DNA from 4 places in the Pseudoalteromonas sp. NZS71 genome. Region 3 is predicted to be linked to each of the others. Evidence: predicted binding sites of a transcription regulator. Region 3 holds the regulator's gene; each other region holds the start of a gene.
What was found. The regulator LexA, encoded in region 3, represses DNA repair genes until DNA is damaged. The targets are predictions, from matches to a motif close to TACTGTATNNNNATACAGTA.
Positions count from the first base shown of each region.

Region 1 (3,218 bases), on a different contig from region 3:
GCGTAAAAATGCAGTGCTTAATTTAGCCGATGATTGATTTTAAACTAAACGAAAATACGGCGTTACACATACATACTGTAGGGGAAGAGAAAACCCCAATTATTGTTATTGATGATTTTGTAAATAATGTAGATGCGCTTATTAATTTTGCTGTGTTTTCTCAAAGTGCTAGAGAATCGTTTTGCGCACAAGAAAGTGATTTTTACCCAGGAGTAAGAAAAGCAGCACCGCTTAGTTATATCGAGCGGTTAAAAGCGCTTGCGCCAATTATTAATTCGCACTTTGATATGGCGGATAAAAGCGAGTTTGATGTAATTCTTTCTGCTTTTTCAATTGCATGCACTGAGCCTGATAAGCTCAGGCCAATACAAATGCTCCCTCATTTTGATACACCTAATATGAATCAACTTGCTATGGTGCACTTTTTATGTGATGAAACTCATGGTGGCACTTCATTTTATAAGCATAAATCCTTAGGGTATGAACGTATAACAAAAGAGCGGCTTATGCTTTATAGGCAAGCTATTAAGCAACAAGCCATGGCGCAAAAGCTTCATAAAAATCCACAATATATAAATGGAAGTACAACTTTGTTTGAGCAAGTTTACAGAGTAGAGGCAAAGCTAAATCGCGCAGTTATATACCCAAGTAACTTATTGCATTCCGGTAATATAAACGCGTCTAATGGTTATGCCTGCGACCCAGTTAATGGGCGTTTAACTATCAGTAGCTTTGCTGTTTTACGCTAGCTTTTTTATTACCGACTAAAACTCTCAAAGTACTCTTTTTGCAATTCTATAGTAAGCGCTTTAGGGCGAATGCATTGTACTAGGCTGTATACTTCTTCTTTTGTGTAACCTGCCGAATTTAAAATAAGCGCAGCGACCAACCCTGTGCGGCCTGTACCGCCTTTGCAATGTATGGCAATGGTTTGTTTGTGTTGTATGGCCTGTAATATATCGGTTTTGTGGGTGTTCCAGCTTGATGTAAAAGGTTGCTTGGGTGCTTCGTCGTCATTTATAGGTAAATGAAACCAGGTTATATCGTGCTTATTGCACTCGCTATTAATTGTTTCTACGTTGTTTTTTTCAAGCTCCTTTTGCGGCATAAGTGAAAGCAGCATGTGAGTGCCAGCCGCCTTTAATGTAGCGATTGAATCAGCTAGGTTTTGTGTTTTTGTGCCTGGGCAGGGCGTAAAAATAATATTTGCGCCGTTATTGAGTGATAAAACATCGTGCGGATGCGCGCTCATGGTAAGTCCTTTATTTTTAATGAATTTGCTTTAATAAGCTCACTATAACGTGTTTTAGTTACAAGTTTAAGATTGAATAATAAGCATAAATACTAGATACTGTTTTTATATACAGTTATGGCGATATTATGAAAAAAGAATTACCAGCAAAATACTATTTAGCGCATTTTAGAGAGCTTATTGAGTTTGTAACTAGTAAATGTATGCATTTACTTGAGCCTAAACATAGTGAATTTATTAGTAAAATTAACCAGCTAGATGAACAAAGCCAGTGCATGTTGGCGCGTGTGTACTCGCGAAAGCCTTATTTGGTGCAGGCGCAATCGCTTAATTATGAAGAAATAACATCACCGCATCAGGCTATTTATACGCTTAAAAAAGCCGATATTTTATTTGAGCCAAACGAGCAGCATTATTCGCAGCTTTTAGCGCACTTAACCAAACCTTCTTTGGTTGAGTTGCTAAGTAATTACGACGAGCAAATAAGCTTTAAAAAGAGCGCCGGTAAAGGCGCGCTGGTGGATATTGCGCGTGAGTTTTTTAAAGCATGCCCACAAGAGCTTGCGCCACTTTATAGCCAGTATGTAATTAATAACCGCAGTGATTACTACGAGTATTTTGAGTTTTTATTTGCAGGCAAACTAAGCAGCGGCGATGTAAATCATCAAAATCGTTTTGTAATGCGAGACTTAGGCTTAACCGCTACACGCGAAGGGCACAGTGAGAGCTTGTCACGCTTTGAAACACTTGAAGAAGCGCAATCAAACTATTTACTAAACCGTTACCGGTTAGCATTTAAAAACATTACAGATGAGAGCGACTATGCTGCTTTAGCGTCGCAGGTTTTAGTGCAAGCTACACATGGTGCCATTGCCGTTGTATTAAAAAATAAATTATTAGTTAGGCTTTATAGGCAGCTAAAAACAGTTGATAGCGAACTTGCTTTTAGTTTGCTTGAAGGGTGCGTGGATGATAGCGAAGCACAAGAAATTCAAATAAGAGAGCAATACAGGCTTGGCAATAAAGAGTGGGTAAAAGCTCGATTAGAAGCCATTATCGAAAATCCACTTACTGATGATTTACTTTATTTTGCTGACGATTTTTTAATGCGTAAGTTTAATAAAAAAACACGTTCGCGTTTAAGTGCCATGCTTGCCGACACCCAATGCGTGCTAGAAATAGATGAGCTGTACCGAGGTGAAGTAGAGCAGGGCGTAAACGATTATTATACTCGCCAAGGTATGGCTGTATTTAATACCGAAAACACGCTTTGGCAAAGTTTGTTTGGTTTAGTATTTTGGCATGAGTTATTTGTGGAGTCGCCTTATCCGCCATGCAATGAGTTTGATATTTATCCGCAAGTATTAAGGCTTGGTAATTTTTATGAAGCGCAGCAAACACAGATAAATGAGCGCTTAGCACAGTGCCAAACGCCGCAAGCATTACTTAATTTGGTATGCAAAAATGCAGCGCAATACTTTGATCAGCCCAATGGCTTATTTAGATGGCGCAGCAATTTATTAGAGCCACTAGAAGCGCTTATTTTAAACAGCCCACTTGAGGCATTAATTACTCATTTAACGGCTATGAGCAAACATTATTTACAGCTAAAAGACGGCTACCCCGACTTAATGGTTATCAATAATGGCCAAGTACATTTTGAAGAGGTAAAAGCCCCGGGCGACAAACTTAGGCGCAACCAATTAACTACTATTGATAATTTAAAAAATGTGGGCTTTACAGTACACATTGCTGCGGTTAAATGGTTTGTAGATCCACACCGTATTTACAGTGTGGTCGATATAGAAACCACGGGCGGCTTAAAAGGCGGTAACCGTATTACCGAAATTGGCCTTGTAAAAGTACAGCACGGAAAAGTAATTGATACCTGGACAAGCTTAGTTAACCCCGAGCGCCATATACCCGGATTTATAACGTCACTAACTGGTATTAGCGACAGCATGGT
Region 1 is NZ_JADYWS010000017.1:57,750-60,967, forward strand. It holds gene I6E85_RS12470 (SapC family protein) at 1-37, shown strand, start outside; gene I6E85_RS12475 (DUF6445 family protein) at 30-749, shown strand; gene I6E85_RS12480 (dual specificity protein phosphatase family protein) at 758-1,252, opposite strand; gene I6E85_RS12485 (exonuclease domain-containing protein) at 1,381-3,218, shown strand, end outside.
Region 1: I6E85_RS12485 (exonuclease domain-containing protein) is a predicted target of LexA. The motif match lies at 1,350-1,369, and genes of this name have one in related genera.

Region 2 (3,218 bases), on a different contig from region 3:
AGTAATTTCGCCCTCTGGTACATATTCAAGCTTAACAACACGTGGGTGATGGCGCTCAACTGCATACGATGCACGAGCAACAGTGCTTAGCATTGGGTAGTTTTTATCAATAGCTGCAATATCATCAATTACGTCAACTGCAATGCTTGAGCCTTTAAATAAATCAACGCAGTAATCAGCAAAACGTGGTGGAGCCATACGCTCAGGTTCGGTGCCACACAAGTCACGCGCGGCATATTGGCCTGCAGCAATTGCATTAACAGCTTTGATTGTTTGCTCGCTTGCGCCAACTAAACCAATTTGAGTAATAGGTTCAATACTTTCACCGTGATATTCACGCGCTTCTAATGGCTGCCATAAGGCTTGGCAAGCGCCTAAATAAGCAACTTCTAAAGCATGCAGATAACGGCTATCGCCATTTAAATTTGGTAAAAATAATGCAGGGTTAACACTACCCGACGCTTTTGCTTCGTTAATTGCTAATTTAGCAGCATCAAAATAACGACGCACGTCGTCGTAATCTCTATTTAACGGACCCGTTGGCGCAAGTACAACGCGTTTGTTTTCAATCACTAATAAAGTAACTTGTTTACCAATACGAGAATCAACTTTTGCTTGGTCTAAAATAGCATCACGTAATGAGTTATTTGGTAATAGAGAAAAGTCATCACTAATAATAATAAGCGCATCATGAGATGTGCATTCAAGGCTTGCACTAACCGCTTGAGGGTATGCCATAAATAAAGTCCTGTTAGAAAACATAAGCCCCTATTATCGTCGATTTAAATATTGAAGACCAGCAAGGTGAGATGAGCTAATTATACAACTTGCCAATAAATGGCAACTTGGGGTTACAGGCTTTACAGCTTAATCGAGAATACTCAGTTGGAAGTTTTGTTCTGGCTCGCTTCTAATGCCAACGCCTATGCCAAGTAATCTTACAGGTTGTTGTAGCCCTCGTTGATAAGCCTTAGTAAGGAGTTGAATAAATATTTCTGTGTTTAGCTCGTGGTATGCCTGATCGGCTGAGGTTACTACAAAATTTGCAAACTTCACTTTAACACTCAGCTTATTAGTACGGTTTTGTAATTGCTGTTTATTTAGCCTTAAAACTAATTCGTCTAACAATTTTGGCAGCTCATCTAAGCACTCTTGCAAACTTGTTTTATTGTATTCGTAGGTATGCTCAACACTCAGCGACTTTCTGATGCGATCTGTTGATACTTTACCAACATATTCACCTGCACATTTTTGATAAAGCGACACACCAAAATTACCCACATGTTGCTGCATCCAGTTAACGCCTTTTTCACGTACATCCTTGCCGGTATATAAGCCTTTTAAATTTAGCTTTTCGAGCGTTACTTTGCCCACTCCTGGAATTTTCCCCAGCGGTAATTGCGCTAAAAAGTCATCGACCTCATCAGGCAAAACGACAAATTGACCATTCGGTTTTTTTTCGTCGCTGGCTATTTTGGCAATAAATTTAATCGGTGCAATACCTGCTGATGCAGTGAGCCCTGTAGCATTGTAAATATCGGCTCTTATTTGCTGTGCAATAAGTGTGGCACTGCCTTTACATGCGGTGCTGTCTGTTACATCTAGGTAGGCTTCGTCTAAAGAAAGAGGCTCAACTAAGTCTGTGTAGCGGCTAAATACTTCACGTATTTGATTTGAAGCTTCTTTGTATACAGCCATGCGCCCAGGGACAATAACTAAATCGGGGCATAATTGTTTAGCATGATAGTTCGACATAGCCGATCGTACGCCATATTCTCTAGCTATGTAGTTAGCGGTTGAGAGCACGCCTCGTCGGCTATTGCCTCCAATAGCAAGCGGTACACATGCAAGTTTTGGATTATCTCGCATTTCTACTGCTGCATAAAAGCAATCCATGTCTATGTGAATAAACTTCTTCATCACCACAACAATAACTGGTTATTTATACAGTCATTATTATAGAATCAAATGTGATAAGCAAGCCTAGGGCCTGTTTATCTTTCGAGGTTGAATTTGCAGCAGTATGTTTGGTATTTAGGCAAGGCAGAGCCTATGTAGTGTGGTTATTCCCCATAAATAGGCGATAACGTAGCACAAATGCCAAACATACGCTGCCCGAAGGGTTCTGCCTAGGGGCAATTTACTCTTTGTTGCTCGGTTTTTACTTAGCCCACTAGGTCACAAACCTCGCGCCGCGATTAAATAGCCCCTAGATTGAACAAATTTTAATCCTGAAAGGTCAACAGGCCCTAGTTAGCGATTAAAAAAAGCGCTTATTGCCTTCTTGCTCTTTATAACCGCGCAACCAAAACATAACCTCGAAAAAAAAACCCGCTAACATTAAAATAATAGCGCCTGATTCGTTACCCATTGCGTAACAGGTAAAAGAGGCTATAAAAACCAAACAAGCTAAGGACCAATTAATTATATTCTGCATATTTTTACCTTTGTGTGTTTTTATGTTTGTCTGTGTAATTTAACTGTAGACCTAAAATTAAATAGGTACAATCATCTTATAAAAAAACATGCCATTAATTACCTTGAGCTCGTAACCCCATGTTGATAATCTAAGTACTTTAAAATTAAGGGCCAATAAATAATGCAAACGTTTAAAGATCAGCACCCTATCCATACCGACATCACCGTAGCGTGGGCTGATATGGATGCACTACAACACGTAAATAATGTAGTGTATTTACGTTACTTTGAAATAGCCCGAATCGACTTCTTAAATAAAATAAATCTGTTCGATACAATAAGCCCTAATGGCGTGGGCCCGGTAATAAGCGAAAATAACATTCGTTATAAACGCCCAGTTACATTCCCAGATACGCTTACAGTCGGTGTTACTATTTCTGATATAAAAACAGACCGATTTGTTATGAATTACACCGTATTTAGTCACGCACAAAACGCTATAACAACAACAGGCACTTCAAAAGTGGTTATGTTTGATTTTGAAACAGGCCAAAAAGCCCTCATTGCAGAGCCTCTTTTATCGGCGTTAGTTAGCTACTCTCAAGACGAGCAATAAGGAATTCTCATGCAATACAGCCCACTTGGCAGCAGTGGTATTAACGTTTCAAGAGTATGTTTAGGCAGTATGACTTGGGGTAAACAAAATACTCAAAGCGATGCTGATGAACAAATAGCCTACGCGTTAGAGCAAGGCGTAAACTTTATTGATACAGCCGAAATGTATGCAGTACCGCCCTCTC
Region 2 is NZ_JADYWS010000002.1:2,773-5,990, reverse strand. It holds gene I6E85_RS01105 (leucyl aminopeptidase family protein) at 1-738, opposite strand, end outside; gene dinB (DNA polymerase IV) at 868-1,920, opposite strand; gene I6E85_RS01095 (thioesterase family protein) at 2,600-3,034, shown strand; gene I6E85_RS01090 (aldo/keto reductase) at 3,044-3,218, shown strand, end outside.
Region 2: dinB (DNA polymerase IV) is a predicted target of LexA. The motif match lies at 1,933-1,952, and genes of this name have one in related genera.

Region 3 (3,218 bases):
CCTGCCAAACATTGGTTTTATATCCGACTTCCCGCGTACCTTGCTTTAGTAGTACAACGCTTGTTACTTGAGCGTCAATAAGTAAGTGTGCTTTAGCATTTGCGGTAATTTGTATTTTAGTTGGCGGTTCAAATGGTCGGCCTGTTATGCCATTGAAGCTTTGCTGCTCGTTATTACTAAAGACAGTAATAAGTGGTGTAGTTAAGAAGTTCTCAAAAATTATTTGTGTTGGATTAGCCACCTGAGAGGCAATATCGTCAAGGGAGGCAACATAATCAGCCTGCGTAAATGGGTTATTAAGAGTACGTGTTGCAAGATGCTCCCCATGAACTTTATCAAGAGGGATTGCACTCATAATTAAACCACCTAGTAACCATGCTAAAATTTGTAGTGCTAATAAATATCCTAACCATTTATGTAACTTGCGAGCATGTTTAAATATTTTTTTATTCATGTTTTAGGCTTATTATTTTTAGAAGCTAGTTTATTACATTAATGGGATAAGTTGCTGCGACATTTTGTCGCAGTTTAAACTATAGCTTACTGTAATCATTTAAAAATAAAAAAGATTACACTTAAATTCCTAACATGACTTATCTGTTTAATTGAGCTGAATGTTTGATATCCAGCTAGCTTTAAATGCTAAAAAATACTTAAAAGCTGCGAAATATCCATATAAAGTGGTTAATAGAGCATAGTTGATTTGGTATAACGGTAAAACTGCGTTAAAGTTTGCAATGAAATTATTAGAGGATAAATACGAAACGATGTCGGAAATTCAATTTTTAAATGTAGATCTTGAGCTTGAATCAAAGCAAGATATTAGTTTGCTAGTGGCGGACTTGAAAAAAGTCGCGACGATTTTACATTATGACAAAGACGAATACCGTCAACTAGCGCGTATTGAAGCTACAGGTGAGGTGAGCACACCTGATAAAGCCATAAACCATATATGTGAGCTTATTGAATCGTGTTCGCGTAACGCGCTAAAGCAATGGTTAAGCTGTTCACGTAGAACGTTTGATATTGGTTTTGAATCAGGGACTTCTCCTAAGTGCTTTAATCAAGCCTTAGATGCAGATACATTATTGCGTATATCTGCGATTGGTGCGGGTATGGAAATTACCATTTACCCAATCGAAAAGTAACTATCTTCGCTCTACGACTGCTGCGGTCATTTTTGATACGCAGCACAGCTCATTGCGGCTATTTGTAATTTTTATTTCCCATACTGAACTACGTTTACCAATATGAAACGCTCTTGCCGTTGCTGTTAAAGTGCCGTTGCGAGATGCTTTTAAATGACTTGCGCTAATCTCCTGCCCTACACAGTAAAATTTAGTAAAATCGACAACAAAGTTAGCGGCATAGCTGGCAACTGTTTCGGCAAGTACAACGTTAGCACCGCCGTGAACCATCCCCATTGGGTTATGATGCTCAGGAATTGCCGGCATTGTGGCAACCAGATAATCATCGCCAATTTCTGTGACTTCTATCCCCATAGTTTTCATTAATGTTCCTTGGCCATTAATGCCTTGTTCTAACTGCTTGCACAGCTCTAAGGTGATGGGCTGGTACCAAATACTCATAATGTCTCCTTTGCATTTTTAATCATTTATAAACTTAGCTTTAGTTATATCCCTAAAATGTACACAAGTGAAATTACTTTAGCTATTTTAAGGCTTAATTTAAATTTGCGATTTTTATTTAACTGTATATACTCACAGTTAAATGTACTGTATGGAAAACCAGTTGTATGCGACCATTAACGAACCGCCAAGCTCAAATACTCGAACTAATTAAAGTTTTTATTAAAGACACTGGTATGCCTCCTACACGTGCTGAAATAGCGCAAACATTAGGTTTTAAAAGTGCCAATGCTGCTGAAGAACATTTAAAAGCACTTGCTAAAAAAGGCGCAATTAAAATGAAACCAGGTGCAAGCCGTGGTATTCAGTTAATTGAAGAAGAAGAGCCAGAACAATTAGGTTTACCGCTTATAGGGCGTGTTGCTGCTGGTTCACCTATTTTGGCGCAAGAGCACGTTGAAAGTCACTGCAAAATCGATCCATTAATGTTTAAACCGGCTGCAGATTTTTTACTACGCGTTAACGGTATGAGCATGAAAGATATTGGTATTATGGATGGTGATTTACTTGCTGTACATCGTACTCAAACCGCTGAAAACGGGCAAGTTGTTGTTGCCCGCCTAGACGAAGACGTAACTGTAAAACGTCTTGAGAAAGCGGGTCGTAAAGTATTACTTCATGCTGAAAACGACGATTTTGAATCTATTGAAGTAGATCTTGAGAATGAGTCTTTTAATATTGAAGGCTTAGCCGTTGGCGTTATAAGAAACGCTGATTGGATGTGACTTTAAAAATAGCTTTTAAACAAGCAGTTTTATAAATGCGTACTAATTAGTACGCATTTTTGTTTTAAAATTTGTACTAAAAAATAGGGCGTAAACAGCCCACTGACTATTTAAGCTGTAAACTTTTTTGCACTTATATTTTCCTCCTCCGAATGCGTTAAACCCCTTTGTTTTGCTCATATCTTGAACTTCCTGTTGCCCAGTTGATTACCGATTTTTTATTAATTATTCAATATCACCTGATTGTTTTTTATACTAAAACTTGCTTGTTGTTCGTTTTTTAGCTAATTGTTAATGTGCTGAGCTAATAATAACTCACAGCTTTTTAGTTTTGAGAACACACAATATACACAAACTCGTTGTTGGCGCAGCAAAACCAATCAATATTAAATAAGATTGGCTAAAAAAATAAAAATAACGAATTGGCGTTTAAGCCGTATGCCTCTTCGCTTTGCATTCGCAATAGCATCAAAGGAGCCGTCACATGGGTAAACTGACCTCTACCTTGTGGCTTATATTATGTGTTTTTTCGCACCCAGTTTTGGCTAACAGCCAATACAATATGCGCAAAGGCGTAACCGATATAAGCAATAATGTATATCAGCTGCACATGACCATATTTATAATATGTTGTGTGATTGGGGTGATAGTGTTCGCAATTATGTTTTGGGCACTTATTCATCACCGCAAATCTAAAGGGGCTGTACCTGCCCAATTTCACGAAAGCACTAAAGTAGAAATACTTTGGACTGCAATCCCGTTTGTTATTTTAATTGCTATGGCAGTACCAGCCACTAAAACCCTAATTGCAATGGAAGATGCCAGCAAAGCTGATCTCACTATT
Region 3 is NZ_JADYWS010000040.1:12,125-15,342, reverse strand. It holds gene I6E85_RS19255 (hypothetical protein) at 1-454, opposite strand, end outside; gene I6E85_RS19250 (hypothetical protein) at 768-1,148, shown strand; gene I6E85_RS19245 (PaaI family thioesterase) at 1,149-1,589, opposite strand; gene lexA (transcriptional repressor LexA) at 1,757-2,374, shown strand; gene coxB (cytochrome c oxidase subunit II) at 2,859-3,218, shown strand, end outside.

Region 4 (3,218 bases), on a different contig from region 3:
ATGGTATTTTTCTTGCCCGTATAAGCGGCGACTCTCAGCATGGCTAATGTATAACTTATCCATTGCTCGTGTCATGCCTACATAACAAAGGCGGCGCTCTTCTTCTAAGCGGCCAGACTCTTCGTTACTTTGCTGAGAAGGGAACATGCCCTCTTCTACGCCCACCATAAACACTAACGGAAACTCTAATCCTTTAGCTGAGTGAAGTGTCATCATTTGAACGGCATCTTCGTGCTCTTCTGCTTGTCCTTCACCTGACTCAAGTGATGTATGTGCTAAAAAGCCTTGTAAAGGCGAGCTGTATTCTTCGTCTTCAGGAAGTTCGTACTGGTCACATGCGCTAATTAGCTCTTCTAAGTTTTCTACGCGAGCACGGCCTTTTTCACCTTTTTCAGCTTGGTACATTGCCATTAAGCCTGAGGTTTGAATTGTGTACTTGGCTTGCTCATGCAAAGTTAGATCGCTAATTTTATCTTCTATTTGTTCAACTAGTTCTACAAACTTACTTACTGCACCAGAGGCACGACCAGATAAGTGCTGTTGTTCTACAATTGCTTTTGCGGCATACCAAAGCGGTAACGATTCTGCTCGTGCACAATCTCGTATATGGCTCAATGTTTTATCACCAATACCGCGTGCTGGCGTATTAATTACACGCTCAAACGCGGCATCGTCTTGACGATTACCTACTAGGCGTAAATACGAAAGCGCATCTTTAATTTCTTGTCGTTCGAAGAATCGCATACCACCATAAATACGGTATTTTAAGCCTTCTTGCAGCATGGCCTCCTCGAGTACACGAGATTGCGCGTTACTACGGTATAAAATTGCGGCATCTTGTAGGGCATTACCTGCATTTAACCAGCTTCGTAGTTTGCTACTTACAAAGCGTGCTTCGTCTAACTCATTAAATGCTGCATAAATAGAGATTGGCTCGCCGTCGTTACCGTCGGTCCACAAGCTTTTACCCATACGTTCTGAGTTATTTTGAATTAATGCGTTAGACGCTTTCAAAATAGTCGCTGTTGAGCGGTAGTTTTGTTCAAGACGAATGGTTTCTGCGCTAAAGTCAGTTAAAAAACGTTTAATGTTTTCGATTTTAGCACCACGCCAACCATAAATGCTTTGGTCATCGTCGCCTACAATCATAATGCTGTTAGTATCGCCAGCAAGTAATTTTAACCAAGCATATTGAATGGTATTTGTATCTTGGAACTCGTCTACGAGCATATGCGCAAAGCGTTGCTGATAATGACGCAGTAACGTAGGGTTATTTTTTAACACTTCGTAGCTGCGTAGTAATATTTCAGCAAAATCAACTAGGCCCGCTCTATCACAGGCCTCTTGATAGGCGGCATAAACACGCAGCATCATTTGCTCATTAATATCGTATGCTTGAATATCTTTAGGGCGAAGTGCTTCATCTTTTTTGGCGCTTATGTACCAGCCAAATTGTTTAGCAGGCCATTTTTTATCATCAATATTCATCGACTTTAATAAGCGCTTGATCATCCGAAGCTGATCGTCAGAGTCTAAAATTTGAAAGGCTTCTGGTAAATTAGCTTCACGGTGATGAGCACGTAAAATACGATGCGATAAACCATGGAAAGTACCAATCCACATGCCACCTACAGGCGCTTTTAGTGTTTCTTCAACGCGGCCACGCATTTCTTTAGCGGCTTTATTAGTAAATGTAACTGCAAAAATACTGTAAGCGGAGGCTTGCTCAACTTGCATAAGCCACGCAATACGATGAACTAACACTCGTGTTTTACCAGACCCAGCACCTGCTAATACCAGCATGTTTTGTAGTGGGGCTGCAACGGCATCGCGTTGTTTGTCATTTAAGCCATCGAGTAATTGTGAAACGTCCATCGTTACGCCTTTTTAATCAATATTGTGGGCAGTATAACAGGTGTTTTTGTTAGGCTAAATAAAATACTGTTTTTATAAACAGCTATTTATAAAATAGTGTTCAAAACGAGTAACTTGCTAATTAACTAAGCGAATAAAAAGCGTAAACGCATAACAAAAATTGCTAATTTGACCTAAAGTTAGCAAAATTTACTAACTCTCTAAATCTAGACTAATTTAACTATTTGATTTGTAAGCTTTAATAAATTGGCATAAAGTGTGTAAGTAAATAATTATAAAATCAAATAAATACAGAGGTTAGTATGGCAGATCAGGGTTCTGGCGGTAACGTAATCGCAGCATTATGTAATATATTTTTTCCTGGTTTAGGGCAGTTAGTGCAAGGGCGTATTTTAGCGGCTATATTTTTTGCACTCGCTATTATAATAAGTTACGCACTAATTTATGTGCTTGTAGGCTTTGTACTTGTGCCTATTATCTACTTATGGTCGATCATTGACGCAGCGCGTTATAGATCGCGAAGTTAACGGTTTTAAAGTTGAGTAAAATAGCGCCATGTGGCGCTATTTTACTTTATATGTCCTGTGGTTTACGGGCGTTTACGTATATAATTACGCAATCAAAGATTTACAGGCAAACCCTATGGAATATCAATTTATTCGCGACCCTATTAGTGGGCTACGTATTAAAATAAGCAGTGAACACGCTATTATTGGTCGCTGGCTAAACGAAGAAATAGGCAAAGACAAAGTAGCCATGGTACTAGCGCTTATTGCATCGGTAAGTTCAAGCTATGAGCCGCTAACACTAAAAGGCCAAGAAATAGATTTAATATTAACGAAAGACGAAGCATTATTTGAAGCCCATGCGCTTCATCAAGACAGCGAAGACCTAATAGCGTATCAGGATGACGATTTAGCGCTTGAAGAAAATGGTTTAAGTAGTGGTTGTGGCTTTGAAGATTTCATTGATTTAATTGATTCATGGCATGAGTTTACGACGTCACGATAAACATAATTAGCACACTAATAAAAATATACAGCAATGCACAATCAGCATTTTATCTGTATTATTACACCAACGAAAATTACGCCAACCAAAACGACAGGAATTGATATGTCTGCCAATTTAAACAAGCTAGTAGTGATGCTAGAAATGCAAAACGCCATGAATACTAAAGTACATGAGCAATGGTTTACTCAAGGGTTTGAATGGTACCGCGCTATTTGGGTTGAGTGTGCTGAAATGCTAGATCATCATGGTTGGAAATGGTGGAAAAAACAAACACCAGATACTGAACAAGTTATTTTAGAGTTGGTTGATATTTTTCATTTTGGTCTATC
Region 4 is NZ_JADYWS010000053.1:3,759-6,976, forward strand. It holds gene uvrD (DNA helicase II) at 1-1,875, opposite strand, end outside; gene I6E85_RS20385 (hypothetical protein) at 2,178-2,402, shown strand; gene I6E85_RS20390 (YacL family protein) at 2,518-2,886, shown strand; gene I6E85_RS20395 (dUTP diphosphatase) at 2,992-3,218, shown strand, end outside.
Region 4: uvrD (DNA helicase II) is a predicted target of LexA. The motif match lies at 1,940-1,959, and genes of this name have one in related genera.